4 regions of the Cohnella sp. genome follow, and region 4 is predicted to be linked to each of the others. Evidence: riboswitches for the same ligand, from Rfam matches in the RefSeq annotation. Region 4 holds a riboswitch; each other region holds the start of a gene.

Region 1 (8,023 bases), on a different contig from region 4:
CGGCAAGCCGTCGAACATCATCTGCATGCCCATCAGAATCGCATCGAGCGTTACATGCGCGAAAATGACGGCCATCAAGCCGAAACGCAGCATGAACCAACCGAACAGGAACGACAGCAGCACGAGTTCGATGACGCGCGTGTAAACCGGATAGACCGCGTAACCGACATGGCCGAGCGCCCAGAACAGTCCGGGCGGCACGATGGCGATCGTCGTCAGGACGACGACCGTTCGGGCCGAAGGCTCGCCGCCTTTCAGCTTGCGCGCGAGGCCGACGAACCAGCTGCGGAATACCCCGATGCCGAACAGCCGGCTTTGCAGCTCCTCCGATATGCCAGCGCACCAAGCCAGCAGCGGCAGAAGCAGAGGAATGCTCATATTGTACATCGACTGCGTGGCGTCCGAAGAAGCGAAAGCGCCCAAGCTCTTTTCCAGCACGAGCAGGATGACGGATTGAGCCCCCAGCAAAATAAAGGCGAGGAAGTAGCCTTCCTTCATGCTCTTCAGCACCGCTTCCCCGTAACCCGATTCCCGCCATCTCGGCCAGAGCGAATGGCCCATCGATTTCCATAAGCCGTCTCCGCCGACGGCCGAGAAATAAGTGAGCAGCGCCATCGCCGCGTAAGTGACAAGGCTGACCGTAAGATTAACGGTATCCCCTATGCTGACTCCCGATTCCCAAGTACCTGCCCGCAGACCCGGAATCATGTTATAGGTCAGGCCCGCGTACAGCGCGAAAAAGACGGAAGCGAGGAAAATGCCCCTCCGGTAGGAAGTATGCCCGCCATGAGTCCCCGTATAGACGATCGCCAGGATGAACAGCAGCACTTGGGGCAAAATGAAGCCGAATACCGACAATCTCGTCGCCCAGCGTTCTTGCCCTTCCATGTATTCTGTGAACGCCTCAGGCAGATCCACCCGGTAATCGACCGCTCCCCCTTGCCAGCTCGGGAAAGACGAACTCGTCAGGCGGAATGGCGCCGGAGCGGTGACTTGAAGCTTAAGCTCGGCTTCCCCGATCGCCGCTTGCCGGGAGATGTATTCGAAAGCTCCTCCGTCGGTCGTTCCGCCCGCCCATTCCCAATCGCTCGTGCGAACTCCGAACCAGGAAGCGTACTGCAGCACGCTGGCGGCTTGTTCGGCCGTCGGCTCCTCCGACGAGGATAAGGCTTCGCCGATAGCAGAGTCGGAATCCGCGCCCAAGTGCCGCCAAGCGACGAGGCTGCCCGACTCCATATGGAGCGAGACGGTTAGCGCCCCGGGCACCCCGTCCGCGTACAATTCAACGACGTAGACGTCGGTGGGGGTTGCCGCGGCCCACTGCTTATTGTACGAGTCTGTCAACGCATGTTTGGATAAGTAGCCGTTCGTTTTGCCGTCCGTCATATGCGTGACCGTCGTCTTTTTTACGTCGGAGGCTTGGATGTTGAATTTGTCGGCGGCCCATTGGATCGCCCGCTGCTCCGCTTCGGCCCTTGTGAGCACGGGGGCGGTGTGCATGGAAAACAATTGCCCTGTAATGGGGAACACTTGGATCAATAAAAACAATGCCAGTCCGATCGCGGCCGTCCAAACCCAGCGTTTGTCCAGCGGAAGCGGTCGATTTTCGATCATTCGGTTTCTCTCCTCGCCTGCAGAAATTCAAGTAAACGTATACAGTGGCTTCGCTCTTGACGGCTGCCGATTTTTTCATTTAGTATCTCGTATTTTCGGCGAAAATGAAAGCAAACGAAGCGATAATGACTGTCCGATGGCTAATCCTTCGGATAATTGTGCGAAAAAATGCCTAAACGAGCCGGATTGCCCCCTTTTTGACGTTGTTCCTCCGCGGGGTAAAGACTATAATGCGGTGGTACGTCTTTTATCCGATAGAACGGCCGAATTTCTGCATGCAGAAAACGGGGGAACCAACGGACGACGTGTACAAGAACTATTGTATTCGAACATCCCGGGGTGAATTCCGACCGCGACCGACGCGGAGGATAGGGCAGCCTGTTCGAGCCCGAACCCGACAGCTAACCTCGTAGGCGCTATACGAACAGGAATCGCGTGCAGTGAAGGCACTGGGGTTCCAGTGCTTTTTTTTGCGTCTAGAGGGAGCCTATGGCGTTTTTGCTTATTTGCGTAAAAAAGCGACGGGTGCAGCAGAGGTGGATTAATTGTTAAAAAAAGCGGTGCGATGGTTGTATGCTTCTCCTCCGAGAATATTGCTGCTCGGATTTTCTTTCATTATATTGACGGGGGCCGTGCTGCTTATGCTTCCCGTCGCGTCCGAGAACCGGGAGCCGCTCTCTTTCGTGGACGCCTTGTTCACCGCGACTTCGGCGACATGCGTGACCGGTCTCGTGCTGTTCGATACGGGCTCTCACTTCTCCACGTTCGGCCATTGGGTCATTTTGCTGCTGATCCAGATCGGCGGCATCGGCTTCATGACGATGGCCACGCTGTTCGCACTGATTTTGCGGAGGCGGATTTCGCTCAAGGAACGGCTGGTTTTGCAGGAATCGCTGAATCAGGGCAGCATCGAAGGACTCGTCCGGCTCGTGCGCAAAGTCATCTTCTACGCGCTGGCGCTGGAGCTGGCCGGAGCGGTGCTGTATACGATCCGTTTCGCGCTTGATATGCCGCTCGGAGAAGCGATATACCACGGCGCGTTTCATGCAATCTCCATCTTCAACAATGCGGGCTTCGATCTGTCCGGGGACGGCAGCAGCCTCATTCGATACTCCGAGGATTATTATATGAACGCCGTCTCGATGGCTCTGATCGTTCTTGGGGGATTCGGCTTTATCGTGCTGGCCGATCTATTCGATTATCGGAATAAACGGAAGTTTTCGCTTCATACAAAAGTTGTGCTAAGCGTTTCCGCGACGTTGATCGGCGTTGGGGCGCTGATCATCTTGATCTTCGAGTTCACGAATCCCCGCTCGATCGGCGATGAGCATTTTTCGCATAAAGCGCTGTCCGCGCTGTTCCAGTCCGTGACGACCCGCTCGGGAGGCGTCTCTACCGTGGAAATTGCCGAACTGCGCCAAGCGACGCAATTTTTCATTGTCATTCTGATGTTTATCGGAGCTTCCCCGGGTTCGACGGGCGGAGGGATCAAGACGACGACGTTCGCCGTGCTGGTCGGCGCGGTGCTGGCGATGATGCGAGGCAAGGAGGACGTCGTGCTGTTTCGGCTGCGGCTCGCCCAGGAGCGGGTGTACAAAGCGATTACCGTTACGCTGTTCTGTATCGGGATCGTGCTGGCGGGAACGATGCTGCTCGCGACGACCGAGGATGCCAGCTTCCTGAAAATTCTGTTCGAAGCGACGTCGGCATTCGGCACCGTCGGATTATCGATGGGATTGACCGCGGACTTGAGCTTGGCGGGCAAGCTGACGATTATTGTTCTGATGTTTATCGGTCGTCTAGGGCCGCTTACGTTGACTTACGCATTGGGGCCTAAGCAGGGACGATCGCTTTACCGTTACGCGGAAGGTAAAATCATCATCGGGTAGAGGACGGAGAAACATGAAATTTAATCAATTCGTTATTATCGGGTTGGGCCGGTTCGGCTCCAGCCTCGGCCGGGAATTGATCAGTTTGGGGTACGAGGTGCTCGGTGTGGACCGGGACGAGGAAAAGGTGCAGGAGTTGTCGGGGGTGCTGACCCACGCGATCATGGCGGACGCGACGGACGAGGAGGTGCTGCGTTCCGTCGGGGCGCGGAATTTCGACTGCGGCGTCGTCGCGATCGGCGACGATATCCAGGCGAGCATTCTGGCGACGATTCTGCTGAAGGAGCTCGGAGTGAAGAAGGTCGTAGCCAAGGCGGTATCGGATCTGCACGGTCGTGTGCTGGAAAGGATGGGCGTCGACCGGATCATCTACCCGGAGCGGGACATGGGTGTTCGCGTCGCGCACCAACTCGTCTCGCCCAACCTGCTCGATTACATCGAATTGTCCAAGAAGTATACGATCGCGGAGCTGGCGGTACCCCGGTGCTGGTCCGGCAAATCTCTGGAGGACGTCGATTTGCGCGGCAAATTCGGCTGCAGCATCGTGGCGATTCACAAACCCCAAGGCATGATCATCGCTCCGGCCGCCAAAGACGTATTGTCCATGGAGGACGTCATGGTGCTGATCGGCACGAACGATCAGATCGGACAGTGCCAGGAGTCGTTCGATTCCGGTGAATGAAAACCATCCCGTTCGCTCAGGCTAGAAATAGAATGAGCGGGATGGGAGGGTTCGGCGATGAAGATGAAACGCCTGGGAGTAGCGGTGATGGTGCTGGCAAGCGTCGTCACCTTTTTAGCGTTGCGGGGCGGTTCTGCAGCCTCGGCCAGCGCAGGGCAGTCGAAGCCTTCAGGCATCCACTGGACCGAATGGGAGCGCAAATACGAAGGCGTATTTGTGCTGTCCGCTTCGCGCGAGTCCCGTAAGGTGGCTCTGACGTTCGACGACGTGCCCGATCCTCGCTTTACGCCGCGAGTGCTGGACATCTTGAAGCGCAAAGGGGTTCGTGCCAGCTTTTTCGTTGTCGGCACGCGAGCGCGCAAATATCCCGACCAGGTCAGACGCATTCATCGGGAAGGCCACGATATCGGGAATCACTCCTACAGCCACCCCGACTTTTCGAAGATGTCGCTTGCGAGGGTGCAGGAACAGATCATGAGGGCGGAAACGGCGATTGCCGCGGCGGTCGGGTTCAGACCGAGGCTCGTCCGTCCCCCGTACGGGGAAATCGTGCCGAGGCAGCTGGACTGGGCGAAAAAGCGGGGTTATACGGTCGTCAATTGGGACGTCGATTCGTCGGACTGGAGGCAGCTAAGCGCGAACCAGATATTCCGGAACGTGACCCGGGCGGTTCGACCGGGTTCCGTCGTTCTGATGCATGCCGGCGGTGGAGAAGGGCAGAGTTTGTCCGGCACGGTCGAAGCGCTTCCGAGAATCATCGACTGGCTGCGCGAGCACGATTACGAGCCGGTCGCGTTGACGGAGCTGCTGGGCTTGCCGGAGAAGCGGGGGCGGTGAAGCCGCCCCTTTACGATTCTTTGTAACGCGCGGCTTCCCGATTAAAATATGCGGTCGTCTCCTCGATCAGGAAACGCGTCGATGGAGCGATCCAGGCAGGGTCTCCGTGAATGAGAAATGTCGTTCTTTTCGTCTCTTCAAGCTCTTTGATTCGCGGAAGGTATAGATCGTTGTCGAGCAGCACCTGCTCCCGAAGATAGGATCGGGGAAGCAGCGAGCCGGCGCGGCAAGCGGACAGCAGCCGAATGATGGCTTCGAACGAGTCGATTTCCATTCGGACGTCGGGCTTCAGGTTGTATTTTTTCAATAACTCGTCGGTCAGCGTACGGTACCACGTGCCAGGGGAGAACAGGATCATCGGCAAGTTCTGGAGATCCGCCATTTCGATGTGCGTTCTTTCTAATATAATGTGGTTTCTCGGAAGCACTAAGATAAGGTGGTCGTCAAATAAGGGTACACTGGTAATGGCGGGATCGTCGATGACGGAAGAGGCGACGATGCCGAAGTCGACTTTGCGCTCCTTGACCAGCTCCGCGATTTCGTGCGATTTGCCGGTTACGGCCTTAATCTCCAGGTGAGGGTGCTTCTCGGTCATCGTCCTCACGAGATCGGGCAGCGTCGTCTGCAGCGTCGTCAGGCTGGCCCCGATCGTGGCGATGTGGGCTTCGGACGATTTGTAAGCGTTCAGCTTTTGCAAGTAGCTGCCGTGAAAGCGTCTGAGCTCCAGCGCGAACTCGTAGGTCACCTGACCGGCCGCGGTCAGCTCCAGTCTTTTGCCGACTCTGCGGAACAGGTCGACTTCCAGCTCTGCTTCGAGCCGGGCAAGGCGTCGGGATAAGGCAGGCTGGGACAGGTTTAATCTTTCCGCCGCTTTGTTTAAGCTGGTCTGCTCCACGATTGTCGCGAACAGCCGCATATCTTCAAGCATGGAAGTCCCTCATCTCATATGCAGAATAGTTATAAGTTATAATATTAAATAAGCAGTTCCATTATAAGCGAAAATAGAGTAACCTTAAAAGCGGTGACAAAATGGTGACGAATGCCAACCGTGCAACAAGCATCGTCATCCGATGTCGAAGCACGGATGCGAAAGGAGAACAAACTTAGACATGAAAGGTAATTCTTATTTACCGCGCAAGCTTCATTCGCTGCTTGGCGTGATCCCGCTCGGCTTGTTCATCGCCGAGCATGCGCTGACGAACTACTCGGCCTTCGAGGGGGGGCAGGAAGGATTTTCGGACGCTATCCATCTGTTGAACAGCCTTCCGCTTATTTTCTTCATGGAGCTGTTCATCATCTGGCTGCCGATTTTGTTCCACGGGGTGTACGGTCTGTACATCGCTTACCAGTCGGATCTCAACACGGGCCGATTTAGCTACGGGCGCAACTGGGCGTTCGCCTGGCAAAGAATTACGGGGGTCATCACCTTTATATTCGTCGCGTGGCATTTCTACGATACCCGGATTCAGCTTGCTCTGGGCAATGTCTCCCATGAGGAATTGGGCCAGCACATGAACAACATTTTCAGCAATCCGTGGGCCGTGGCGGCTTACGTCGTCGGCGTTCTGGCCGCGACGTTCCACTTCGCGAACGGACTTTGGGCATTCCTCGTCAGCTGGGGAATCACGATCGGCCCTCGCGCGCAGAAGATTTCTTCCAGAATCTGCATGGGCATCTTCGTTATCCTGGCGGTTATGTTCTTGCTGTCCATTTTCGCTTTCCGCAGCGACGAGTTCGCTACGGCGGCGTCTGCGGCGCTAAGCGCGGTATCGGTAGGTTAAGGGAGGAGTAACTACACATGGCAACTCAAAAAGTCATTGTCGTCGGAGGCGGTCTTGCCGGTCTGATGGCGACAATCAAAGCGGCGGAAGCCGGCGTTCGCGTCGATCTGTTCTCGCTTGTTCCGGTTAAAAGATCTCACTCCGTCTGCGCCCAAGGCGGCATCAACGGAGCTGTAAATACGAAGGGTGAAGGAGACTCCCCTTGGGAGCACTTCGACGATACGGTCTACGGCGGCGACTTCCTGGCGAACCAGCCTCCGGTCAAAGCGATGTGCGAAGCGGCGCCGGGCATCATTCACCTGATGGACCGGATGGGCGTTATGTTCAGCCGGACTCCGGAAGGCTTGCTCGACTTCCGCCGTTTCGGCGGAACGCAGTATCACCGCACGGCGTTCGCGGGAGCGACGACCGGCCAGCAGCTGCTGTACGCGCTGGACGAACAAGTGCGCCGCTGGGAAGTAGCCGGCCTCGTGCAGAAGTACGAGCACTGGGAGTTCACGGGAGCCGTTATCGACGACGACGGCGTGTGCCGCGGCATCTCCGCGCAGGATCTGCGTACGATGGAATCGGTCACGTTCCGCGGCGACGCGGTCATACTGGCGACGGGCGGACCGGGTATTATTTTCGGCAAAACGACGAACTCCGTCATCAACACGGGAACCGCGGCCAGCGCGGTGTACCAGCAAGGCGTCTACTACGCGAACGGCGAATTCATCCAGATTCACCCGACGGCGATTCCGGGCGACGACAAAAACCGTCTCATGAGCGAATCGGCCCGCGGAGAAGGCGGACGCATCTGGACATACAAGGACGGCAAGCCGTGGTACTTCCTCGAAGAGAAATATCCGGCGTACGGCAACCTCGTGCCGCGGGATATCGCAACGCGGGAAATTTTCGACGTCTGCGTCAACCAGAAGCTGGGTATCGACGGCGAGAACAAAGTATATCTCGACCTCTCGCACAAAGATCCGAAGGAGCTTGACGTTAAGCTCGGCGGCATCATCGAGATTTACGAGAAGTTCACGGGCGACGACCCGCGCAAAATCCCGATGCAGATTTTCCCGGCGGTACACTATTCGATGGGCGGTTTATGGGTCGACTACAACCAAATGACAAACATTCCGGGATTGTTCGCTTGCGGCGAATGCGAATATCAATATCACGGCGCGAACCGTCTGGGCGCAAACTCCCTGTTGTCCGCCATCTTCGGCGGCATGGTG
Region 2 (8,023 bases), on a different contig from region 4:
TCGAAGGAATGGTCGGACATCCCGCTTACGCACGGCAAAGCCGTGAACGCGCGGGGCGTAGGCGCCGCGGATATGGCCCGCGCGATCCAGTCGGGACGCAAGCACCGCGCGAGCGGCGAGCTGGCCTTCCACGTGCTGGAGGCGATGCACGGGTTCCACGACGCGTCCGAGCAAGGCGCGCACTACATCATGAAGAGCTCGTGCGATACTCCGGCTCCGCTGTCGCTCGGATTGGCCGATTTCGAATTGGACTGATCCGTTCGGGCCGCGGATGTGGTACAATCGATGCGGAATGAGAGAGGCGGCGAATTCGGCCGCCTCGCTTGCGCATCATGTCGCCTTGGCGTGAGAACGGAGACGAGACATCACCAGATGGACAGGAAATGGAAGTATTATGCCGGGCTCGTTGCGGTATCCGTGATATGGGGAGCGAATTTCGGCGTTTCACGGAGCGCGATGGAGACGTTCGATCCGGCGCTTTTTGCCTTTTTGCGGTTCGGATTGGCCGTTCCGTGTTTTTTTCTGCTGTTGAAATGGAAGGAAGGCAGCATCGGCCTGCCGTGGAAAGCCGTGCTTCAGCTTGCGGGGATCGGGCTGGTCGGGGTGACCGGCTTGGAGATCGCGGTTATGTATTCGATCAAATACACGACGCTGGCGAACGCGTCCTTGCTGAACGTGGCTCCGTGGCCGATCTTCGCCGCCTTGTTCGCGCCTTTGTTCGTGAAGGAGAGCTTTACCCGACGTTTGGCGGTCGGAGGGGCGGCCGCGATCGTCGGCGTTACCTTCATCATTCTGGGCGGCAAGGAAGGCTTCGACTTGTCTTCCGACCATATGATCGGCAATTTGCTTGCGTTCGGAGTCAGCGTGGTCGGCGCGCTGTTTAACTTGAGCTGCATGTCGCTGATGAAGCGTTACTCTTCCTTGCGCGTAAGCGCCTGGTTTATTCTGTTCGGCAGCTTGTTCATGATCCCGTTTACGCTGGGCGGCTGGGGCAAGGTGGATTGGAGCGGTCTGGGAGCGGGACATTACGCGGCGATCGCTTATAACGTGATCGTCTGCACGGTCGTCGCGTTCGTTGTCTGGAACGCCAGCATGTTCAAGATCGGCGCGGCTCGCGCCAACTTCTTCCGCTACGTCGTGCCCGCGGCGGCCGTCATTGCCGGGCTGCTCTTCTTCGACGAGTCGATCTCGGGCTGGCAGATCGTCGGAGCCGTCTGCATGGCGGCGGGGCTCGTCTGGATCAGCATGGAGAAGAGGCGCGAACCCGCCCCCGTTCTGACCCGCATGGAAACGAGAGAAGGAGTTGTCCCTTGACGGGGCAACTCCTTCTTTGTCATTTCGCTTCGGTTCCGATTACGGTTACGGATAAGGGATCGACGTATTCTCCTTCTTTAAGCGTCGAGTAATGTAGATGGGGACCGGTGGATTCCCCGGTGCTGCCCATCTGTCCGATCAAATCGCCGGACTTCACTTCGTCTCCGGCTTCGACCGCGAGCTTGTCCAGGTGCCGGTATTCGGTGACCCACGCTTCGCCGTGCTCGATCTTCACCGTCAAGCCTTTGGCAGAGTCGTATTCGGACTGCACGACTGTGCCCGCGCCGGCCGCGAAAATATCCGATCCGGCTTTGCCGGCGATATCGATGCCGTCGTGCAGCGATTTTTCGGATGTGGTCGGATGGATGCGGTAGCCGTAGCGCGAGCTGATTTTCGCGTCTTCCGGCATCGTGAGCCGCAATTGAATTTCCTTTGCGCTATCGTGGTTCGTTTCAACGGCTTGAGCGGGCTGCGGCTCGCCCTTGTCCGCCGCGAGAGCGGACGGCAGCAGTAAAGCTCCGGCCAGAATGAAGACGGCGGCCCCGGTATATAAGGCTTTCTTTCGAGCTGGTTTGTAGTCTCGGATCATCACGATTCTCCTTGCGATCAGTTTTTTGCTTCCGAAGAAACCGACTCCCGATAACGCGACTTTCCGCGCGGCTCCGATTTCCAGCAGCTTGATCATGCAGGACGCATAGGTTTCCTTGGAGGCAATGGCATTCAGCACGTTCGCGTCGCAGGCGCTTTCCTGATCGATGCGCATTCTCCTCAGCCCGTACCACGCCAGCGGATTAAACCAATGCGCGGAGACGAGCGAATACGCCAGCAAGTTGACCCAAATATCCTTTCTCCGGTAATGGGCCAGCTCATGTCTGAAGATGCATTCCCATTCGGCTTCGGCCAGACGTCCGGCCAAATCCCGCGGAATCAGCACGACCGGGGAGAAAATGCCGAACAGTGCCGGTCCGGACACGAGACGGGTCAAGCGAAGCTGAACGCCGGGGCGGATGCCGCTGTCCGCGCGGATTCGCGCGAACATTTTTTCCAGCTCGCGGGGGACGGTCAGGCCGGGCTCTCGCCGTAGCGCCCGGGACATGGCAAGATGTCCGGCGAGCGGAAACAGCAGCGCCAGAGCGATGCCGGATAGCCACACGGCCGCAGCGATTCGAAGAAGAAGGTTGTCCGGAGCCCTATTGGAGCTCGCGGGTTGTGAAGCTGCCTCTTCTCCTTCGAATACGGCTACGCCGCTTGTCCCCTCTGAAGCTTCCGCTGCTGCGGCGGCCGAGAGGTTTTCGGCGCGAGATTGAATCGCGTCGAAGACCGGCAAGCGCGTTTCCAGCGTATCGGGCACGGGCAGCCATCTCAGTTGGTTTCCTACGTCTCCGGGCAGCAGCGGGATCAGCAGCTTCGCGAGCAGCAGGAACCACAGGGCGTACTTCCAGCCTGGGGACAGCGTCCTGCGCCACAGTCGCAGCGCCGCCGCGAGCAACAGCGCGAGGACGGCGGCTTCCGCCGAGCCGACGAGCGCTTGCCCGAATATTCGGATCGCAAGCTCCATCGTCATTTCTCCTTTTCCCGGAGCAGGTCTTTCAACTCCTTGATATCGTCGGGAGAGAGCTTGCCGGATTCCAGGAAGTGCACCATCATCGGTTTAAGCGCGCCTCCGTAAATTCGGTCGAGGAAGGAGCGGCTTGCTTCGCGAACGCATTCCTCTTCGTTGACGAGCGGGAAGTAAGCGTACTCCCGCCCGTCCTTGCGGAAGCCGAGAGCTCCCTTCTGAACAAGTCTGCCGATGAGCGTCTTCACCGTCTTCGGCTTCCACGATTTCGTCCCGCTTAAGCGGGAAATGATGTCGGCGGCCGTTAATGGCGACGTTTGCCATGCGATTCGCATAATATCCCATTCCGCGTCCGAAATGGGTGGGGATTCGGGCATGTCGGTTCCTCCGTTCGTTCATCGCCGGCGATGAATACGCCAAAGATTACAACTGTAGTCTACAAGGGTAGATTACAGTTGTAATCGATTTGTGTCAAGCTGTCCGCGTCGGAAAATTTACGGCGTAGGGGCGGAGCGGGCCGGGGATGCCGCTTTGAAGCGATGGTAGCGGAGTAGGATATCCTGGTGGAGGGCGTGATCTTCGGGGATTCCCATATGCTTGCGGATGACGTGTCCGACGCCTCTCTGGCGAATGGAAGTTTGCAGAATGACCGCCTCGAGATCCCCGTCATCGTCGTACAGCAGCGCAGAGGCCATGGCGGATGCGAGATGCGGAACCGGAATACCGTTGTCGAAGGCTTGCAGCGCCGGACGCACCAGCCTTTCGTTGCTGGAAAGCTTGCGAAGCGGAGAACGTCCGACGCGGGCGATCTTGTCGACGATGGCGGCGTTCTCGAATCTGCGCAGCGTGCCGCGTACGTATTGGCTGTGTTCAGCCTGGCTGAAGCCGTGTTTGGAGACGAGCAGCCGGGACGTCTCCTCCAGCGTCCGCTCGACGCTTCGCCGCAGCTCCGGGTCGCGCATCGATTCCTGGATTGTCCGGTAGCCTTGCCGGTATCCGTAATAAGCGGCGACGGAATGCCCTGTATTGACGGTAAACAGCTTTCTCTCGACGTACGGCTCGAGCGAGTCGACGTATTGGGCGCCTTCGATGACGGGGAAGAGATCGAGCGAAGGGACGCGCTCGATAATCCATTCGCAGTAGGGCTCGACTTTGACGGCGAGCGGGTCGGCGTGCTGCTGCGGAGGGACGATGCGGTCTACGGCCGCGTTCGGGCAGACGAGCATGCTGTCCGCGAGCGGCTTCCATTCCGGCGCCAGATGGCGCATGATCCATTTGCGCAGCAAGGCGCTTCCGTTCATCGCGTTCTCGCATGCGATCACAAGCAAGGGGCGGGGCCTCTCTGCCAGGCGCGCTTCGATTCCCCGGGCAATCGGCTCCGCGATCTCGGGAAGCGCGGACGCCCCGACCGCCGTCGTAATCACATCCGCTTCCGCGACCCGTCTGATGACGGCATCCCGGTCTTTGAGGCTGACGGCGGTCACGTCGCTTACAAGAGTGCTGCGCTCCGGCTCTCCGGCGTAGGTGACGGTGTACTGCTCCTTTAGCTGCAGGGCTTTGACCTGGCCGGCGTTGCGGGCGGCGAAGCACACTTCATAGCCCGAACGGGACAGCATCAGTCCGATAAATCCTCTTCCGATATTTCCTGCTCCGAACTGTACGGCTTTCATAATCCGTTCCTCCTCTTCGCGTGATGAATGTTGCTCTTCCGTGTATGCTCGATCGTTCGTTAGAAAAGACCGCTTGGATTTTCGTTGGGAGCTATCGCCATTAATTTTCTGATTAATCAGAAAATTAATGGCGCAGAAGGGGCGATGGTGGTGCTGCTTCGTGTTCGTTGCAGTTTTCAGCCCCGTGCGGCGCGACCGCAGCGAACCTCAACCTCGTGCAGCGCGACGAGGGCAAATACAGCGACCTGAGGCAGCGAGCTTCAATCCCGCGCAACGCGACGAGGCCAAAAAAAGTGCCTCGGATCAGCGAACCTCAACCCCGCGAGTCGCGACGAAGGCCAAAAGAATGCCCTGAAGCAGCGAACCTCAACTCCGCGCAACGCGACGAAGGCCAAAAAAGTGCCTCAAAGCAGCAAGCCTCACCCCCGCGCGGTATCAAGCCTCGACTTAGCGATAGCGGGCTCGAACCCTCGCGCATGCCACACCCCCGACTGGCGTCGTCGATCTCAAGACGCTTCCGAACGGCCGGCTAGATGGCGGAAGTCCAGCTCCGCAAGCGAGCTGGCCCGGTAAGGAGATTTCGGGAAGCCCAGCGTTTCGGTCAGCACATTCGGAACGACGACGCACACCGTTCCTGCGGCGATCGCAGCTTTGGCTCCGTTGGGGGAATCTTCCACCGAGATCGTCTCTTCGCCGCGAACACCGAGGATGCTCATCGCTTGCAAGTACAGCTCGGGATTGGGCTTCACTTTGCTAACGTGATCGGAAGTGCGAATGCACTCGAAATAGTCGGTCAGCTTCAGGCGATCCAGATGAGTGCGAACCCAATGCTCGGAGGAGCTCGAAGCGAGGCCGATTTTAATTCCGAGCGCTCTGGCCGACTCCAGATAGCCGAGAACTCCCGGACGCACCGTTTCCTGCTCCATTAGTTCGGCGTGCTTGTCGTGAACGGACCGGCGGAAAGCCGCCTTGTCGATCGGCAGGCCAAGGTCGGTCATGAGATATTCATAGGGATTAAAAGCGTGCAAGCTCGTGCCGATGCATTGCGAATATTGCTCCAGCGTCAGCTCGACGCCGTGGGAGCGGTACGCTTCGCGGAACGCCCGGTACCAGGCGGTCTCCGTATCGATGATTGTTCCGTCGAAGTCGAAAATAATGGCTTTGATCATGAACAGTCTCCTTTCGCGCTTTCCGCGCCCGATAGAATGTTCCGGATGGTCCATCCGGAAAGAGAAAACGGCAAAAAGGGCCCCTTTCTCAGGGCCCGGCTTCCGAAAGAAACTGAAGAAGCAAAATATAGACCCATCTTCCGCAGACGAGGTTAGCTGACGGACTCGGGAAGATGGTCTCCCTACGTTCATATGCGAACGATTCGCCCCAAAAGTGGTTCCCCCGCTTTTCGACGACGAGCGCCGAAAACTAAGCGTGTTATAACTGTAACTCAAAGTCAATTTAATGTCAAGTTATATTACATTATATTTGAATAAGGGGTTTAATGTAACTTTATATTACATTAATATGCCGCGTTAATGGTTTGAACGAGCTAACCCCGGGGGGAGGAGGGCAATGTTGTCAGGTTAAAATTTGTCGCCCCCGGTCCTGGCGAATAGGTTGAGCCTTGACGGGACCGAGACTGCGAGGCCAAGGCCAAAAAAGTGCCTCGGCGCTGTCCAAGCCGCGCGGCCAAGGCCAAAAAAGTGCCTCGGCGCTGTCCAAGCCGCGCGGCCAAGGCCAAAAAAGTGCCTCGGCGCTGCCCAAGCCGCGCGGCCAAGGCCAAAAAAGTGCCTCGGCGCTGTCCAAGCCGCGCGGCCAAGGCCAAAAAAGTGCCTCGGTGCTGTCCAAGCCGCGCGGCCAAGGCCAAAAAAGTGCCTCGGTGCTGTCCAAGCCGAGCATAGTACGCTGACAACATTGAGCTAACCCCTCCTCTCCTCGCCCGCTCCGACCGGAACCTTACGAAGCACCCTGCGGTATTCCGAAGGAGAGAGGCCGCTCCACAAGCGGAACTTCTTGGAGAAATAAAGCGCATCGCCGTAACCGACGGACGAAGCGACCTGCTCGATCGTCATGTCCGAGGCAAGCAGCAGCTCGGCCCGCTGCATGCGCATCTGCAGCAGATACTGCATCGGCGACATGCCGGTCGACTGTTTGAACAGCTTGCACAGGTGGGTGCGATGGTAGCCGAGCATTGCCGACATGCCCGAGACGGAGATTGGTTGGGCATATTGCAGCGTCAAATACTGCAAAGCCTGCTTCACGACGTGATCCGAATCCGTCGTCGCTGCGCCGCCTGCGGAGACAGAGAACCGCTTCTTGGCGCGGGCGGCACCGAGCTGGTGCAGCAGGAGGCGAAGCCAGCCTTCGGCTTCCAGGTTGGACAGTTCCGCGCCGAGCGAAGCCTCGAAGCAGCGGCGGAGCTGCTCATAGGCGTTGCGGAGATGCGGATTCAGGCTGCCGGAGACGACGGGGGATTCGGGAGTAACGCCGATTGCGTCCATGGCCGCGGCCGCGCCGGGGCCGTTGAAGGCGAACCAGGCGTACCGCCAAGGCGCGTGCTCGTCGGCCTGGTACGAGAACAGCTCCCCCGGAAAGATGGCGAAAGAGTCCCCCGCGCCGCAGCGGTATCCGATTCCGCCGATTGTAAAATCCCCGTGCCCGGACAGAACGGTGTGGATCAAATAGTAGTCGTGAACGGCGGGTCCCATTTTGTGCAGTGGGACCGGCTGGCCTTCCCCGCTGAAGAGAACGGCCAACTCGCCGCCGGAGGGGGAGGGGTTCATGCCGAGGACGTACTCGTCGTGATCCGGATTCATCGCGTCCACCTGCCTGTTTCCTTTTCTCCCACTATAGCAAACAAACGACAAATGTCCATATAAATGCGCGATGCCTCCATACTCTTATGAGTGCGCTTGCTTTACATTGAGAGTAGCCAATCATTTTAATCAGCCGGAGGTTATGAACTTGTCCAAAATTACTTTTATCGGCGCGGGAAGTACGGTTTTCGCCAAAAACGTGCTCGGGGACGTTATGCACACGCCTGCGCTGCAAGGCTTCGAGATCGCTCTGTTCGACATCGATCCGGTTCGTCTGAAGGATTCCGAAAACATTCTCAATAACATCAAAAAGACATCCGGAAGCAGCTGCGTCATTAAGTCCTACAGCGACCGCAAAGAGGCGCTTCGCGGAGCGAAATACGTCGTTAATGCGATTCAGGTAGGCGGTTACGACCCTTGTACGATCACGGATTTCGAGGTTCCGAAAAAATACGGACTGCGCCAGACGATCGCCGACACGGTCGGCATCGGGGGCATTTTCCGCAACTTGCGCACGATCCCGGTCATGCTCGACTTCGCCAAGGACATCCGCGAGGTTTGTCCGGACGCTCTATTCCTGAACTATACGAACCCGATGGCCGTGCTGACGAACGTGATGAACACGTACGGCGGCGTCAACACGGTCGGTCTGTGCCACAGCGTTCAAGTGT
Region 3 (8,023 bases), on a different contig from region 4:
CCGGCGGCATCTACAGCCGGCTTCATCAGGCTCAGTATCAGCATGCTTGAGTCGATTGCGATATCGTCTAAATAAGCGATAAGGCAAGGGGCTGTTCCATAAGCAGAGTTGCTTGAGATGATCGATAGACAAAGTAGGGGTATGTACCTCCTGGAGAATGCCTCATACGCTCCTGAAACCACCTTATCACGGGTTTACCCATTCAGGTTTCAGAAGCGTATAGCATCGGAAGGAGGTACATACCCCTTGCACCTTTATCATCGATTAGCTTTCACAGCAACTTGATTGGCTTATGGGACAGCCCCTTAAAAACGAAATCGCTTATAAGAGAAGCCTGAATGCCAGTATTGGCTACGAGCGGCTCCGAAGCGGTTATTCCGCCGAATCGGTCGGTCCTCGCGAGGCTGGAGCGGCAGGCTGGGCAAGTTCGGCAGGCGTCGCAAGATCGGGATCAGGAGCGGGAGAAGCCGCATCGTACAGCCCCGTGCGCCCCTTGAACCAGCGGAACAGATGGGTCGAGATGACCTTCAGAATCGCGTAGCCCGGAACGGCGAGAATGATGCCGATCATGCCGAACAGGTTGCCGGCCGCGATTATGACGAAGATGATCGTGATCGGATGGACGCGCATCGTCTTGCCCATAATTTGCGGCGAGATGAACTTGCCTTCGATCAGCTGCACGATCGTCCAGATGACGATCATTTTGATCAGCATGATCGGGGAGGTCATCATGGCGACGATGAGCGCCGGCGTAATCGCGATCGCAGGCCCGAGATAGGGCACGATGCTCGTACAGGCGGCGATGACCGCAAGCACGAGGGAGTAGTCGAGGCCGATAATGAGATAACCGATATAGAGAAGCACGCCGATGCAGGCGCTGACGATGATTTGTCCGCGGATGTACGAACTGATCTGGTGGTTCATCTCCAGCATGACGCCGAAGGATCGGCCTCTCAGGCGGGTCGGCACGAAGCCGAGCACGAACGGGACAAGCTTCTTGCGGTCCTTGAGCAGGTAGAACAGGACGAACGGCACCGTAATGATCGCCAGTACCGTCTCGGTGATTTTGCCTACCACTCCGCCGATTCCGGACCAGGCGTTGCTCAGAATCGTCGATACGCGCGAGGAGAACTCGTCGGCCAGCCTGGCCGTGTCGATGCCGAGCATGCTCTGTAGCTCGTTGAAGTACTCGTTGCCGATCAGTTCCTCGAATTTCTGCTGCGCATTGTGCGTGTATGTAGGGAACTGCGAGATCAGACTGGCGATTTGCTCGCTGAGCAAGGGAACGACCTTCATGATGATGAGCGTAAGCACGGTCAGAATAACGAGATAAAGTCCGAAGATGGAGTATACGCGTTTAACTTTCCGGTGTTCCAGGAAGTCGACGATCGGATTGAGCAAATAATAGGCGACTCCGGTCAGCAGGAACGGCAGAAATACGGTCTCCAGAACGACGATAAACGGATGGAAGATGTACGAGATTTTCTCCAGAATGAAGATGTTCAGGCCGATGAGCAGAATGACGAACAGAAACAGAACGAACTTCCGGTCGATCAGCCCTTTAATTCCGTCCGATAGTTTGCGAGCGCTGTGCATGAATGTTCCTCCTTCTTTCTTCCATTGTAACCGACGCGAATCCCGTCGTACAAATCGTCGAAACCCGGGCGCTATCAAAGGTTGACAGGGTGGAGGGATTAAATTATAGTGAATTTAAGCTTAGTTTCCGGAAACTTCCGGAAAGCGGGGGAACCAAGTTTTTGGGGCGAATCATTCAGCGAGAATGTAGGGAACCATCTATCCCGAGCCCGTCAGCTAACCTCGTTTGCACTGGATGGGTCATAAGTTGCTCATTCTTTTGACCCGCTAAGGGTCTTTTTCTGTCTTTTTCGGCCCTTGTACGCAGCAGGAGATGGTCTGCCGCGGACGGGGTTTATTTTTGTCTTGAGACGAAAGGGGGTATAGCGGGGCTTGGAACGGATTCGTTCTCGAATTCGACTGAATATACCTGGAGGAGGAAGGCCGAATGCCGCAACCAAAGTATATCACCGATATCGGAAAAATCTCTCGCATCCCCGAGGAACAACGTGAGAAGCTGAAGAAAATCACCGAGAAATTCGTGTTTCGGGTGAACGAGTATTATTTGAATCTGATCGATTGGGACGATCCGCACGATCCGATTCGCAAGCTGGTCATCCCGAACGAGGGAGAGCTGGAGGAGTACGGACGCTGGGACGCTTCGGACGAGGATACGAACTACGTCGTCAAAGGCTGCCAGCACAAGTATTCGTCGACCGCGCTGCTGATCGTCTCCGAGGTGTGCGGGGCTTACTGCCGATATTGCTTTCGCAAGCGGTTGTTCCGCAACGACGTCAAGGAGGCGACCTCGGACATCGAACCGGGCTTGCAATACATCGCGAACCATCCCGAGATCAGCAACGTCCTGCTGACCGGAGGCGACAGTCTCATTCTCGCCACGCCTAAACTGCGCGCCATTTTGCATAGATTGCGCGAAATCGAGCATGTGAAGATTATCCGGCTCGGTTCGAAAATTCCCGTCTTCAACCCGATGCGGATCTACGAGGACGAGGAGCTGCTGGAGACGATTCGCGAGTTTTCCGACGCGAACAAGCGAATCTACGTCATGGCCCATATCAACCATCCGCGCGAGATTACGCCCGAAGCGGTGCGCGGCTTCCAGGCGCTGCACGACGCCGGCGCGATCGTGGTCAACCAGACTCCGGTGCTCAGAGGCATCAACGACGATCCCGAGGTGCTTGGCGAGCTGCTCGACCGGCTGAGCTGGGCGGGCGTGACGCCCTACTATTTCTTCATCAATCGTCCGGTGGCGGGCAACAACGATTTCGTGCTGCCGCTGGCCCGGGTGTACGACATCGTGGAGAAGGCGAAGGCGCGCACTTCCGGTCTGGGGAAAAGGGTGCGCCTGTCGATGAGCCATACGTCCGGGAAAATCGAAATTTTGGCGATCGAGAACGGCAAAGCCTACCTGAAGTACCACCAGTCCCGAGACGGCAATTACGGCAAGTTCATGATGCTGGATTGCCCCGACGACGCCTCTTGGTTCGACGATCTTCCGGGAAGCGAGCGCTATTGGAAGAAGCCGGCGAAGCGGACGAAGGAAGTCGTATCCGTGAACGAGCTCCCGGACGTCCCGCGCAAGCGGGAGAGAAGAGCGGAGGTTCCGAGCTGACGGACGCGCCGAAGCGAGCCTTCGGGCCGTTCTGAACAGATCCGCCCTGCGAAGGGCCGACCCGCAAGCCGGGCGACGACAACGGTCGCTCCCCGGCAGCTTGCGGGCCGGTTTTTTTTCGCGCGTTCCGCTCGAATGCAACCCAAAGCGACAAAGGTTCCGCGGTTTCCCGTCGACCGTTTGACATGCTTCTTGCCCGCAGGAAGGTAAAATCTATTCATTCCAATATATGGAGGAATGGATGGGCGTGTCGAAGGGGAGCAAAACGGTCGTATTCATGCTGATCATCCTGCTCGCGGCGCAAGGAATCGCGGACGCGGCGGGCGTTCGCTCCGGGCAATGGAGCGGCAAGCAGGCAGGCTCCCAACCTTTTCCCGAAGCGTACACGGAGATCGAGGGAGTGCTCGGGTTTCGCGGCGGGGGAGCAAGGAACGCTCCGTCCTACGGCACCGCGGAGATGCGGACGTACCGGCCCAAGGTCGTCTGGGAGAAAAAGACGAAAAGCAGCTCATGGGGCGGCGGCGCGGGTTGGACGGGACAGCCGGCGATCGTCAGATGGAAGCCGGAAGTGCTGCAGGCGATGAACGTAAAGGCGAAGTTTCGCTCCAAGCCGGATTTTACGGAAGTGATCTACGCTTCCTTGGACGGTTACGTCTATTTCCTGGAGCTGGAGACGGGCGAGGAGACGAGAAACCCGATCAAAGTCGGCAATCCGATCAAAGGCAGCGTGTCCGTCGATGCGAGAGGTTATCCGCTGTTGTACGTGGGAGAGGGCATTCCCGAGAACGGAACGATCGGATTCAACCTGTACAGCCTGATCGATCAGACAAGGCTGCTCCGCGTAAACGGCATCGATTCGTTTGCTTACCGGAGATGGGGCGCGTTCGACGGTTCGGCTTTGTTCAACCGGTTGGACGATACGCTGACCGTGGGCGGGGAGAACGGATTGTTTTACCGCGTGAAGCTCAATACGTCGTTCGATCCGCAGCGGAAGACGCTGTCGATCAAGCCGATCGTCAGCAAATTCCGTTATAAGATAAGCGCGAACGCCTACCAGGGCATCGAAAATTCCGTCGCCGCTTACGGGGACTTCGCCTATTTTGCCGATAACGGAGGCAGCCTGCTGGCGATGAACGTGCGGACGAACGAGCCGGTCTGGGCGCTTCCGCCGCTGGACGACACGGATGCGACGATCGTCGTCGAGGCCGAGAACGATGTTCCGTACTTGTATACGGGGACTGAGGTCGACAAGCAGGGGAACAAAGGCTACGCCTACTTGCGCAAAATAAACGGCCTGACCGGTCAAGTCGTCTGGCAGGCGAAATACGAATGCCTCTCCATCGTCGGAGGGGATCACCCCGTGAACGGCGGCGTGCTTGCGACCCCCGTCGTTGGCAAAGGGAACATCTCCGATCTCGTCGTGTTCACGATCGCGCGCTACGGGACGCTCGGCGCCGGTCTGATGGTCGCCTTGGACAAAAAGACCGGCAAAGAAGCGTGGCGGCTGCCGATGAAGCGCTACGCCTGGTCGTCTCCGACCGACGTCTACGATTCGCAGGGCAACGCCCATCTGCTTCAAGCCGATTCCGGCGGGGTCGTCTCCGTCGTCTCGGCCAGGGACGGCCGAGTTCGCGGAAGCTTGGCGCTCGGCGCCAACATCGAAGCGTCCCCGGCGGTGTTCGGCGATTATGCGGTCGTCGCTTCGCGAGACGGCAAGCTTTACGGAATCAAGCTGGAATGATCGGAGGCGACTTCGACGATTCGCCACGGCAAATGCGGGGAGCTTCGAGCGAACTCGAAACGCAGCTCGCCATGGAGCGTTCCCCGATCCTGCAAGCGAACGAGCAGGGGGAGCGCGACCGCAGCCGACAGCTTGTCATCTTGAACGTCGTCGTGTTCCGCGGTGCGGGTTCGCTTGACGTAGATCGATTCCAATCGTCCGATCAGCCGATCCATCGCTTCGATGCGGTCGGCGGACGCATCGGACCAGATCAGCCGCAGCATCTCGCCGTCCTTCTGGTTCAGCGCTTCGACGAAGCTGGCCGCCAGCACTTGCGGAGAGGCGGAATTGAAGTAGCTGCGCAGGCTCCCGCTTGCCTTGTGCACCATCAGCTGATGCGCAGGGTCGGGCGTGTTGGAGCGGTGAGAGCTGCTGCCGAGGAAATGCACGCAGAAGTGGCCGTTAAAGCCGTTATCCGGAATGCCATCCCCTCCGTGGGGCATGCCATTCATGGAAGCGGCTATTCGCGCGCCGTCTTTGGAGACGACGATCGCTCTGCGCTGCCAGCTCCACTTGCCCCCGTAAATCTGCTTCATGACTTTCGAATCTTCCCGCGAGACCGGCTGCACGTCGGCATGATCGCTGCCGGCGCGTCGCTGCACGCGAAAGCTGAGCCCGCTCTCCAGATCGACAATGGTGAACAGGCTTTTGCGCGTAACGACGTTCCGGGCTTCGTTCCAGTCCATGAGCTCCCCATAATGCCTCCATCGCAGCGTCTCCGCGTAAGCGAGCAGTCGTTGCGACGCATCGGGGGAGAGCCGCAGCATCTGCTGCGCCGCTTCGTCCCACAGATTGCCCTTTCGTTCCAGGCGGTACCGTTTGTTTCGTCCTTGGGCATCCCGAATCGCGACTTCCATGTCCGTATAGCAGTCCGCGCGTTCCGCCGGCAGGCGCTCCGCCCGGGCGATCCGCGCAGCGAGCGCCGGACTGTCGATCGACAGCTCGCTGAACATGTCGGCGGCTTGACTGGCGCGCACGGACATCTCTATCCGAGGCCGCTCAGGGGCTGTCGGAGCCCTGGCTAACGCCGGCAAGCCGCAGACGCACGCCAGACCAAGCGCGGCGGTTAAGATTGCGCCGATCCGGCGCCATGCCTGCAGCCGCATTAGTCGGGTCATCCTGTTTCTTCCTTTCTGGTCCGTGTCCGAGTCTATCGTTATTTTCGGCGAACGATGGAATGATTATGTGGCATAAGGCCGGCGAGTTTCGCGCAACGTAATGAAGAACGCGCAGTCCGGCGCAGACGAGCGTGAATCGTTGACTTCATCGAATCGAGGGATCGACTTGGCTTGGAAATGGATCGTCGGCATGCTGATGCTCGCGCAAACGGTATCGTTGCCGGATCAACTTACGGTGACTTCCGACGGAAGGGAGATCGCCGTCGTTCGCCGCTCGGACTATGAATTTCCTTTACCGGGACTGCCTATCGTTAACGACGTTAAATTATCGGAGCTTACGAACCGGGTCGAGAAGCTGGCGAATCGTCCGCCGACGAATGCCGTGCTGGACGCATCCGGAGCGATCGTCGCGGAGAAAGTCGGCTACAGGCTCGACCGGCCGGCCTGGGAGCGGAGCTTCTATCGCTACATGGTCGAAGGGGGAAGCGACTCCCTGGAAGCGCCGCGCAGAGCCGTATACCCGAGAGTGGACAGCGAGCTTCTGAGCTCGATCAAAGAGAAGATGATCGGCTACTATACGACCTACTACAATTCGAACAACAAAAGTCGATCCCACAACATCGACTTGGCGGCCAAGGCGCTGAACAACCGTTACGTATTTCCCGGCGAATCGTTCTCGTTCAACGAGTCGCTCGGAGAGCGCACGGCAAGCCGGGGTTATCGCCGCGCCAAAGTGATCGTAAGAGGAGAAGTGTCGGAAGGGATCGGAGGCGGCATCTGCCAAGTGTCATCCACGCTGTTCAACGCGGTGGACCGGGCCGGACTCACGATCGTTCAGCGCTATTCCCACAGCCGCAACGTACCCTACGTGCCGCCGGGGCGGGATGCGACGGTGAGCTGGTACGGACCGGACTTCGTGTTCAGCAATCCTTACGACCATCCCGTTCTCATCCGCTCATTCGCCGGAGCGGGTCAGACGACGGTGCTGATCTACTCCGCCGACGAAATCCACAACCGTCCCCGCGAAGTGCCGAGCGCCTCGAAGAAACTTCCCGAGGAAGTGCCAGCGGACCGCGATGTCCATCATATCATCGTTCCGTAGTCTCCATGCGGGGGGCTGGGTTATAAGTCAGGGCAATAAAAATGATCGATAAAAAGAATGGGGATATATCTCCTGTAGAGCGAAGCATCTGCCTCATACGGTCATGAAATTACCCTGTTACGGGTTAATCAATTCAAAATTTCATGTCCGTATCAGCAGCGAAAGGAGATATATCCCCATGTTCACTAATCGATCATTTTCTGTTGTTGCCCTAACGACATAACCCAGCCTCTTTCGCATGGAGAACGAATTGGTTATACTCATCTGTACAATCAGATTTCCGGAAGGAAGAGAGCGGGATGAGTCGGGTAATTCGCGCGAACGAGCTGATCGCGTTGAAGGAAATCGCGGAGGCGCTCAATTCGAGCAACGAGATGGACACGATCCTGAACGGCGTCTTGAAGAAGCTGCTTCAGGTGACCGGATTTACGACCGGCTGGATTTTCCTGATGGCCGACGACGAGAAGGGCTACGAATGTCCGGCCGCGCTGAACGTGCCGTCCGCGCTGACTGGCGGCAACTACGCCCTCATGTGCGGGGAAGATTGCTACTGTATCGAGAGCTACAAGAATCATAGGCTGGAACGCGCGGTCAACATTATCGAATGCAATCGGATCAACTACGCGATCAAGCACGGAATCGGCGATACGGGCAACTTTACGCATCACGCTACCGTGCCGCTTATGGCCGGCAGCGAGAGATTCGGGCTGCTTAACGTGGCCGAGGCGGGCAAGGAGCGGTTTAGCGAAGACGAGCTGGCGCTGCTTCACGCCGTCGCGCTTCAGATCGGGATGGCGATCAAGCGCATCCGTCTG
Region 4 (8,023 bases):
CTCAAAGCCGAAGTACCGCCCGAACAGCGCTCCCGGTATGCAACCGGAATAACCCAGATTATAGAAGGTCTGTTCGGATCATTGGCCTGGTGAGGTGAGGGAAGAAAATGCGCGAAAGACTAAAAATGGGATGGGACATGACCGTCAGGCATAAATATGTATTGGTTCTCCTGTTCCTGTACCGTCTGCTGTGGGGATTTTTCCTGTACCGGTTCGTCGATTCGGTCGTAACGCCCGTACTCGCGCGTTATCCCGACGAACATCCGAATTCCGACGCCGCCCATCTGTTCCTGATCGAGGCCCAGTTCCGCCTGCTGAAAACCGATCTCGTCGACGACGTGCTCTGGGTGCTCGGCGGACTGCTTCTCCTGAGGATGGTGCTAACCCCCCTGATCAATGCCGGACTGTTTTACTCCTTCCGCCACTCCGCCGAGGAGGAAGGAACGCGGGTATTGTCCGGGGTGCGACGGGCATGGAAGCCGGTCACCCTGCTCTACTGGATGGAGAACGCGCTCCTCCTGCTTCCCGCCGCATGGCTGCTGCCGATGGCCAAGGACCGCTTTTTCTCCGAGCCTTCGCTGACGAATTGGCTCCTCGACCTGCTCCCTTACGCGGCCTCATGGCTGCTGTACGGACTCGCCGTACATCTGGTCTGCCAATTCATGCAGTTCGGAGCGGCTGCGCGGGAAGGTATCGTCAGAAGTTTGGGGTTGGCGTTTCGCCGGGCCTTCCCCCTGCTGGGCATTACGCTCGTCATGCTCGGCATCGGACTTGCGGTGTCCGCCGCAGCCTGGGCAATCTCCTTGCTCTGGTCGGGTTTCCTCGCCGTGACGCTGCATCAAGCTTTTCACTTCGTGCGCTCCCTGCTGAAGCTGTGGACTTCCGCATCCCAGTTTCACGTATGGCGAGACGCGAAATCGTAGGCTTATCACGTCCCGACAATCGACAATATTCTTCCCGGGACATTCCCCGGTTGCGCCGCTTGCCGGCCGCAGCCGGGGTTTGGCGTTATTATCGGCGGGATACATTCGGGACGAAAGGAGGGGTATCCGAGCCTAATGGCCGTCCCTAGATTAAGGAATTCTAATATAGAAGATGCAGGAAATTCGTCAGGATAACCGAATATATAAAGCTAAAGAAATCATAAAATGCCGAGTTCCCGTGAATCGGGGAACGGGGGAACCATCTTTTCGGGTGAGTTGGCTTTGCTTCAAAGAAGCCATAGGGGACCTTCTACCGAACCCTTAAGCTAACCTCGTAGGCATTGGAAGGAGTCGCCGGTTTTGCGTAAAGTTTCAGTCTTCTTGTTTGGCCTTGCTTTGCTCTTGGCATTCCAGGTCGGCAGCGTATTCGCGGATTCGAAGCTCGACAAAGCGATCGCTCCGCTGATCGGATCGGATTACAAGTACGGCGGAACGACACCGAAGGGATTTGACTGCTCCGGCTTTACCGGATACGTGTTCAATGAACTCGGAATCGACCTGCCCCGCTCTTCGCGGGACATGTACAGCTGGGAGAAGAGCAAGAAGATCTCCGACGACGATTTGCGCGCTGGGGACCTCGTATTCTTCAATACGAGCGGCAGCGGCGTCTCTCACGTCGGAATCTACATCGGCAAGAACAAGTTCGCCCACGCCGCTTCCAAGGGCGTGACGATTACCTCCCTCGACGACAATTATTACGCCAAGCGTTATCTTGGAGCTCGCCGAATTCTCAGCGACGAGACCTACGAGAAAATCGCAACGGAGATCGAAGCCGAGGAAGTCGCTAAGCAATAATTCTTTTATATGACAAAGGCCCGCCTATAGCGGGCCTTTGTTCCTTTAAGTAGTGCCTTAGACTACTGGACAGAACTTTTTTTCTTCTGCAGGCTCGTCACCTCTTCGGGGGTCAGCTCCGTCGCTTTCGCGATCATGCCTACATCCAAGCCCATTTTCAGCAAATTGCGGGCAACCTTGATTTTGGCCTTTTTTTCGCCTTTCTTCATCGCTTCCGGAATATACGTTTTGAACATTCGGCGTACCTCCTCTTCCGTTTGTTTATATTCACCGTAATGTCGGTATAAGTAGTTCAGGATGTTCCCCAGCACCTGCAAGATCCGGTCCATGTCGCCGATTGGCAGCAGCCGCTGCTGATGCAGGTCCCGGATGACGTCCAGCGTCTCCCCGATCGTCTCCTTCAGGCGCGCAAACTCCTGCGCAAACAGCTGCCGCTTCTCATCGTCCGTGCGCGTGCTTGCTGCGATCATTTGATCGAGCTTCAGCTTCTCCTTCTTGCGCCGATCCGTTACCTTCATTATACACCACATCCCCTCTCCGACGACTTCCGCACACGCGAAAAAAAGCACGCCCCGAGCGCCTTCTGGCGCTTATCGGAGTGTGCTTCACTCGCCGTTTATCCTTTGCATTCATTATGCCAAACATACGTTCTTGTGCATAGCACCTTTATTCGACATCGCTCGCGAACTTCTCATGATAATTTTCCGACATACAGCAGGCTTTTACTTCAACCCTGTCGAAAAATGTATAAACGAATTTTCGAACAGGGAGAGAGGATGCTTTGTTTCTTCGTAAAATCGCAACCCGTGCAGCCGCAGTCGTCCTGCTACTATTCGTCTCTTTCGTTTCCGCTTCCGAGGCTTACGGAGAATCCCCGCCGGCCGCCCCTGCCATCGGGACTGAGCCGGCCAACGAACCGGTCAGCCAGAATTCATCCGTCGCGACGCCCGGAAGTGTCGTCAAAATCGTGGATGTCACCAATCTGCGGAGCGGACCGGGGTTGGATTATGAGATTGTAGGCAAAGCCGTGCCTGGAGTTACGCTGCCGATCGTCAATACGGAAGGAGATTGGTACGTCGTGCCGCTTCCGAGCGGGGATCGCGCTTACGTCGCCAGTTGGGTGGTCGAGACCGAAAATCCTCTTCGCTACGTCGTTTTCGTGGACACGACCAATTTGCGCAGCGGACCGGGACTGGACTACGACATCGTAGGCAAGGCCGCCCCGGGAGATACTTTGCCGATCGCCGCGGTCGAGGGAGATTGGTATCTCGTTTCGCTTGCAGACGGAAATCGGGCCTACGTAGCTAATTGGGTCGTCAAGACGAATCTCGATGAAGGCGACGTGCCGAAAGTATACATCTACCACACCCATAACCGGGAATCTTGGAAAAACGTCGCGCGCAACGCCAAAGGCTCCTCCGTCGACGATCCCGAAATCAACATTACCCTGGTAGGCGGACATTTGGGAGAAATGCTGAACAAGTCGGGAATCCGTTCTTTGGTGGAAACCACGGATTTTGCCGAGAGACTGAGAGTTCAGAAGCTGGGCTTCTCGCAATCCTACGCGGAATCTCGCAAAGCCATTTCCAAAGCCAAGAAGGCTAATCCTTCACTGGCCTATTTCTTCGATATTCACAGAGACGCGGACGTTCCGCGCAAAAATACGACGATCGCAATCAAAGGCAAAAACTACGCACGCATCCTGTTCGTTATCGGCACTGCCCATCCGAACCACGCCGCCAACCAGAAGCTGGCCGAAGAGCTGAACAAGCGGCTGAACAAGAAATATCCCGGCCTGTCCCGCGGCGTCATCTCCAAGAGCGCCCACCAGGGCAACGGGGAATACAACCAATCTCTCTCTCCGGGCAGTCTGCTGCTCGAAATCGGGGGCGCCAACAATACGTTGGAGGAAAGCCGTCTCGCTGCGGAGGCGTTTGCCGATGTTTTCTCGGCTTATTACAAGTCTCTCAAGTAGAAAAACTACCATAGGACGGCGAAGGCGCTTGCCTCGTCTGAGTGCCAATGTTCGATTTCTTAGAACAACGCCCTCCATTTGACCGTCATTTGGGTGGCGTTGCACGATTTCTTAGAACAACGCCCTCCGTTTGACCGTCATTGGGGTGGCGTTGCACGATTTCTTAGAACAACTCGCTTTGCATGTACGCAAACTGGTCAATCGTCGCAAAAAAACGGCGCTGGCAGCGGAATCACCCGTTGCAGCGCCGTTTCTGTTGGCCACGTTTGATCGTTTGCGGGACAGTTTCCCTTTACTGCTCAACCGCCAAGCTCCGATACACGCCAACGCTGGTCAAAGTCGGGCTCCAGCGAGACTCCTCGATCGTCAGGCGCAAGCGGCTGGCGGTCGTCTCGGCGATGCGGCAAATTTTCTTGTAACCGACGACGGTACCCTCGTACAGAGGCCGCCACTCCCCGTCCCCGGACGACGCTTCCAGCCGGAAACGCTCGATGCGCTGGCCTTCGCGTATGTTCTCCGCGAGCACGACGCGGTCGAACGCCAGCCCGCTTCCGAGTTCGATCACGAACTCGGCTTGCTCCGCGCCTTCCGGAGCTTGCCAGAACGTCGAACGGTCGCCGTCGGTCAAGCGCTCCGCTCCGTGCGCCGCATCTTTCCCAGCCGATCCCTGGACGGAAGCTCCGGCAGCCAAGTCGGCGCCGTAAGTCCGTCCGATCCGCTCGCCCAGTTCCTTCATCCGCGCGACGTCGTTCTCGTGAAGGAGTCCCCTTCTGTCCGGCGGCAAGTTGAGCAGGAAAGTGGAATTGCCTCCGACGGTCCGCTCGTACAGCTCCATCAGTTCGTCCGCCGTCTTCACGCGGTCGTCTTCCGCGGCATGGTAGAACCAGCCAGGACGGATCGACGTGTTCGTCTCCGCCGGATACCAGACCGCTTCGCTCGCTCCCGCAAGCACGGCGCGGCTGCCCAAGTCCTCATCCTCCGAGCCGACGCGCTTGGCGAACTCGCCGTCGTCTGCCTGCTGCGAATTGGCCTGGATCTTCTCGTTATCCCGCATCGTCGCGGGAACGACGCTCCATTCCGACTTCCGCGTATGTCCCGCCTCATTGCCGCACCACCGCACGTCCGGTCCGCAGACGGAGATGACGGAGTTCGGCTGAAGCTCGCGAATCAAGCCGTAATACGCATCCCAATCGTACACCTGCCGCTTGCCGTTCGCCCCTTCGCCGCACGCTCCGTCGAACCAGACGCAGAACAGCTCGCCGTAACCGGTCAGCAGTTCACGAAGCTGGTTCAAGAAGAAGGCGTTATACGCCGGCGAATCCCCGTAGCTCGGCTCATGGCGATCCCATGGCGACAAGTAGACGCCGAATTTCAAGCCGGCTTCCCGGCAGGCGTCGGATACTTCGCGCACGAGATCCCCTTGGCCGCCGCGCCACGGACTGCTTTTCACCGAATGCTCCGTATAAGCGCTGGGCCATAAGCAAAACCCGTCGTGATGCTTGCAGGTGAGAATCAGTCCCTTCATCCCCGCTGCCTGACAAGCCGCCACCCACTGCCTCGCATCCAGCTCGGACGGATTAAATATGGAGGGGCTCTCGTCGCCATGCCCCCATTCCATATCCGTAAACGTGTTCACCGTAAAATGAATAAACGCGTAGAATTCCAGCTCCTGCCACGCCAACTGCCGCGGCGAAGGAGCGATGCGCGCGGCTTCCTGTATCGACACTCCCATTCCGTTGATCCTCCGTTCCCCGTTTCACCGCTCCATTGTCCTTTCGGTCCCTGTCCGCGTCTCCGCGGCCTCGCTGACCGCCGCTGCCCGAGCTAGCGGGCGGCTCTTTGCGCTTTAGCCCAGATCCGCCCGATCCGTCAGAAGGACAACCGGATCCTCCGTACCGTGAAGCTCGAACACAATCAGTTCATTCTCGCCCTCGCGCAGCAGCGGCGCGGGAACGTACAGCGTGCGCGTCGGGCCGACCTCCCAGTACCGGCCGAGATTAAAGCCGTTCAGGAAAGCGATGCCCTTCGTCCAGCCGTCGAGGCGCACGAACGTATCCGCCTTCTCCTCCACGTTAAACGTGCCGCGATAGAACGTCGGAAGCGATTCTGCCGTACCCGACGCGTCGGATTCCTCCGCCGAACCGCCGGCAGCCTGCTGTCCGCCGATTCCTTCAAACTCCAACGCCTCCAGCGAATCCAGCGGAAGCGGACGGATCGTCCAATCGTACAGAAACTGGTTGCCCACCCGTATGCCTTCCGTTATCCCCTTCGGATCGCGCATCAGAGGGCCGTAGTTGACGCGTCCCATGTTTTCCACGAGAATGTCCAGACGCAGCCCTTCCGCCGGCACCTCAAGCGGAATCTCGACCGGATTCCACCGCTCCGTCGTGCCGATAGATTTGCCGTCCGCGAAGACGAGCGCCCGGTCGCGCACTTCCTGCAGCACCAGGTTCATGCCGCTTCTCGGTCCGGTCACCGTTGTCGAATACAGAATGAAGCCGTAAGCCTGTCCGACCTTCTCCATCGGCTCCGGGCTCGTGCGCTGCACCGGCGTAGACAGACGATTCAATTGTCCGAACAGATCCGCCTTCTCCTCCAGCCGGACTTCCCCGTACGCCCGTTTCGGAATCGGCGCGGGCAGCTTCGCCTCCGGCAGCTCCGCGTACCGTTCCAGCACCTTGCGCACCGCCCAATATTTCTCCGTCGGCTCGCCGGATTCGTTTAGCAGCGTATCGTAATCGTAGCTGTTCACCGTCGGCTCGTAGCGCTGGATATGATTCGCCCCGTTGTAGAAGCCGAAGTTCGTGCCGCCGTGGAACATGTAAAAGTTGACCGAAGCGCCTTCCGCCAGCATCTCCTCGAGCGCCTCGGCAACATCCGCCGCCGGACGGGATTGATGCTCCTCCATCCAATGGTCGAACCAGCCGTTCCAGAACTCCATGCACATGAGCGGGCCTTCCGGCTGATATTCCCGCAGCTTGCGGAACGCCTCCGCCGCGCGCGAGCCGAAATTGACCGTCTCCAGCACGCCCTCAACCATCCCGCCTTGCAGCATATGATCCTCGGGACCGTCGGACGTGAACAGCAGCACGTCCATGCCGCGCTTCTTCATGCCGTCGCGGATATAGCCCAAATACTTCTTGTCGTTGCCGTAGCTGCCGTATTCATTCTCGATCTGCATCGCGATAATCGGTCCGCCATTGGTGCACAATAACGGCTTAAACCGCGGCAGCAGCTCGTCGAAATACGCGTCGACCTTGGCCAGATAGGACGCTTCGTAGCTGCGAAGACGCAGGTTGGCGTCCTCCAGCAGCCAGGCCGGCAGACCGCCGAACTCCCACTCCGCGCAGATGTACGGACTCGGACGCACGATCACGTGGAGCCCCAGGTCGCCCGCCAGCCGGATGAAGCGCTCCACGTCGGCGATGCCTTCGAAGTCGAACTCGCCTTCCTTCGGCTCGTGGACGTTCCAGGCCACGTAAGTCTCTACCGTATTGAAGCCGCAAGCTTTAAGCTTCAGCAGACGGTCCTCCCAATATTCCGGAACGACGCGGAAATAATGGATCGCTCCGGACAATAGCCGGATCGGCTTCCCTTCATATACAAAGTCGTTTCCTTGAATGCCGAACGTTGCCACCTGCGCGACAACCCCTCTCCGAAATTGGTTTCCCTTGGAATTCCCTTGGGTTCCCTGTTATCTTCGCCGCATCTCCCCGATTATCCTTTTACTCCACCCAACATCATGCCTTCCGTCAGTTTTTTCTGCAGGAGCGCATAGACGGCGATGGTCGGCACGAGCACGATGACGAGTCCGGCGAACAACGAGCCCCAATCGGTCGCGTACTGTTGGATCTGCATCAGGTTGGACAAGCCGATCGGAATCGTCTTCTTGGCGTCGTCCGTAATGAACGTCATCGCCAGCACGTATTCGTTCCAGAAGTCGAAGAAGCTGAACACGATCAGCGTAATGATGCCGGGACGGGCCATCGGCATGATGACCTTGAACAGCGTGCCGAAGTAGCCGCAGCCGTCGATCATTGCCGCTTCCTCGAAATCGTGCGGAATCGACTTCATGAACCCCGTCAGCAGAAACACGGAGAACGGCAAGCTGCCCGTCGCGTAGACGGCGCTAAGCCAGAACCGATTGTCGAGCATGCTCAGGTCGTTCATCATGATGAACAGAGGCACGATAATGTAGACGCCGCCGATAAACAGGCCGGCCATATAGAAATTGGTCAGGAACGAGCGGCCGCGGAATCTCATCCGTCCG

What was found. Region 4 has a riboswitch for cyclic di-AMP ahead of ACESLM_RS03980 (C40 family peptidase). Riboswitches for the same ligand answer to the same signal wherever they lie in the genome.
Region 1: linked by a shared signal. The riboswitch ahead of ACESLM_RS19925 (TrkH family potassium uptake protein) and the one ahead of ACESLM_RS03980 (C40 family peptidase) in region 4 are both predicted to bind cyclic di-AMP.
Region 2: linked by a shared signal. The riboswitch ahead of ACESLM_RS01765 (HAD family hydrolase) and the one ahead of ACESLM_RS03980 (C40 family peptidase) in region 4 are both predicted to bind cyclic di-AMP.
Region 3: linked by a shared signal. The riboswitch ahead of ACESLM_RS17925 (KamA family radical SAM protein) and the one ahead of ACESLM_RS03980 (C40 family peptidase) in region 4 are both predicted to bind cyclic di-AMP.

What each region holds. Positions count from the first base shown of each region.
Region 1 is NZ_JBEPYQ010000065.1:10,622-18,644, forward strand. Features, by position in the region: gene ACESLM_RS19920 (hypothetical protein) at 1-1,614, opposite strand, end outside; cyclic di-AMP (ydaO/yuaA leader) riboswitch at 1,866-2,046, shown strand; gene ACESLM_RS19925 (TrkH family potassium uptake protein) at 2,160-3,503, shown strand; gene ACESLM_RS19930 (potassium channel family protein) at 3,517-4,185, shown strand; gene ACESLM_RS19935 (polysaccharide deacetylase family protein) at 4,243-5,022, shown strand; gene ACESLM_RS19940 (LysR substrate-binding domain-containing protein) at 5,033-5,950, opposite strand; gene ACESLM_RS19945 (succinate dehydrogenase cytochrome b558 subunit) at 6,132-6,803, shown strand; gene sdhA (succinate dehydrogenase flavoprotein subunit) at 6,821-8,023, shown strand, end outside.
Region 2 is NZ_JBEPYQ010000003.1:87,059-95,081, forward strand. Features, by position in the region: gene ACESLM_RS01740 (Gfo/Idh/MocA family protein) at 1-255, shown strand, start outside; gene ACESLM_RS01745 (DMT family transporter) at 373-1,314, shown strand; gene ACESLM_RS01750 (M56 family metallopeptidase) at 1,334-2,872, opposite strand; gene ACESLM_RS01755 (BlaI/MecI/CopY family transcriptional regulator) at 2,875-3,249, opposite strand; gene ACESLM_RS01760 (mannitol-1-phosphate 5-dehydrogenase) at 3,367-4,542, opposite strand; gene ACESLM_RS01765 (HAD family hydrolase) at 5,049-5,711, opposite strand; cyclic di-AMP (ydaO/yuaA leader) riboswitch at 5,837-5,978, opposite strand; gene ACESLM_RS01770 (hypothetical protein) at 6,161-6,445, shown strand; gene ACESLM_RS01775 (AraC family transcriptional regulator) at 6,456-7,352, opposite strand; gene melA (alpha-glucosidase/alpha-galactosidase) at 7,501-8,023, shown strand, end outside.
Region 3 is NZ_JBEPYQ010000055.1:5,934-13,956, forward strand. Features, by position in the region: gene ACESLM_RS17915 (ABC transporter ATP-binding protein) at 1-50, shown strand, start outside; gene ACESLM_RS17920 (AI-2E family transporter) at 373-1,596, opposite strand; cyclic di-AMP (ydaO/yuaA leader) riboswitch at 1,704-1,842, shown strand; gene ACESLM_RS17925 (KamA family radical SAM protein) at 2,024-3,208, shown strand; gene ACESLM_RS17930 (outer membrane protein assembly factor BamB family protein) at 3,450-4,949, shown strand; gene ACESLM_RS17935 (hypothetical protein) at 4,928-6,106, opposite strand; gene ACESLM_RS17940 (VanW family protein) at 6,273-7,208, shown strand; gene ACESLM_RS17945 (GAF domain-containing sensor histidine kinase) at 7,508-8,023, shown strand, end outside.
Region 4 is NZ_JBEPYQ010000008.1:12,833-20,855, forward strand. Features, by position in the region: gene ACESLM_RS03970 (M1 family metallopeptidase) at 1-93, shown strand, start outside; gene ACESLM_RS03975 (hypothetical protein) at 108-923, shown strand; cyclic di-AMP (ydaO/yuaA leader) riboswitch at 1,140-1,279, shown strand; gene ACESLM_RS03980 (C40 family peptidase) at 1,284-1,778, shown strand; gene ACESLM_RS03985 (hypothetical protein) at 1,841-2,296, opposite strand; gene spoIIP (stage II sporulation protein P) at 2,560-3,753, shown strand; gene ACESLM_RS03995 (alpha-L-fucosidase) at 4,046-5,485, opposite strand; gene ACESLM_RS04000 (glycoside hydrolase family 35 protein) at 5,600-7,390, opposite strand; gene ACESLM_RS04005 (carbohydrate ABC transporter permease) at 7,471-8,023, opposite strand, start outside.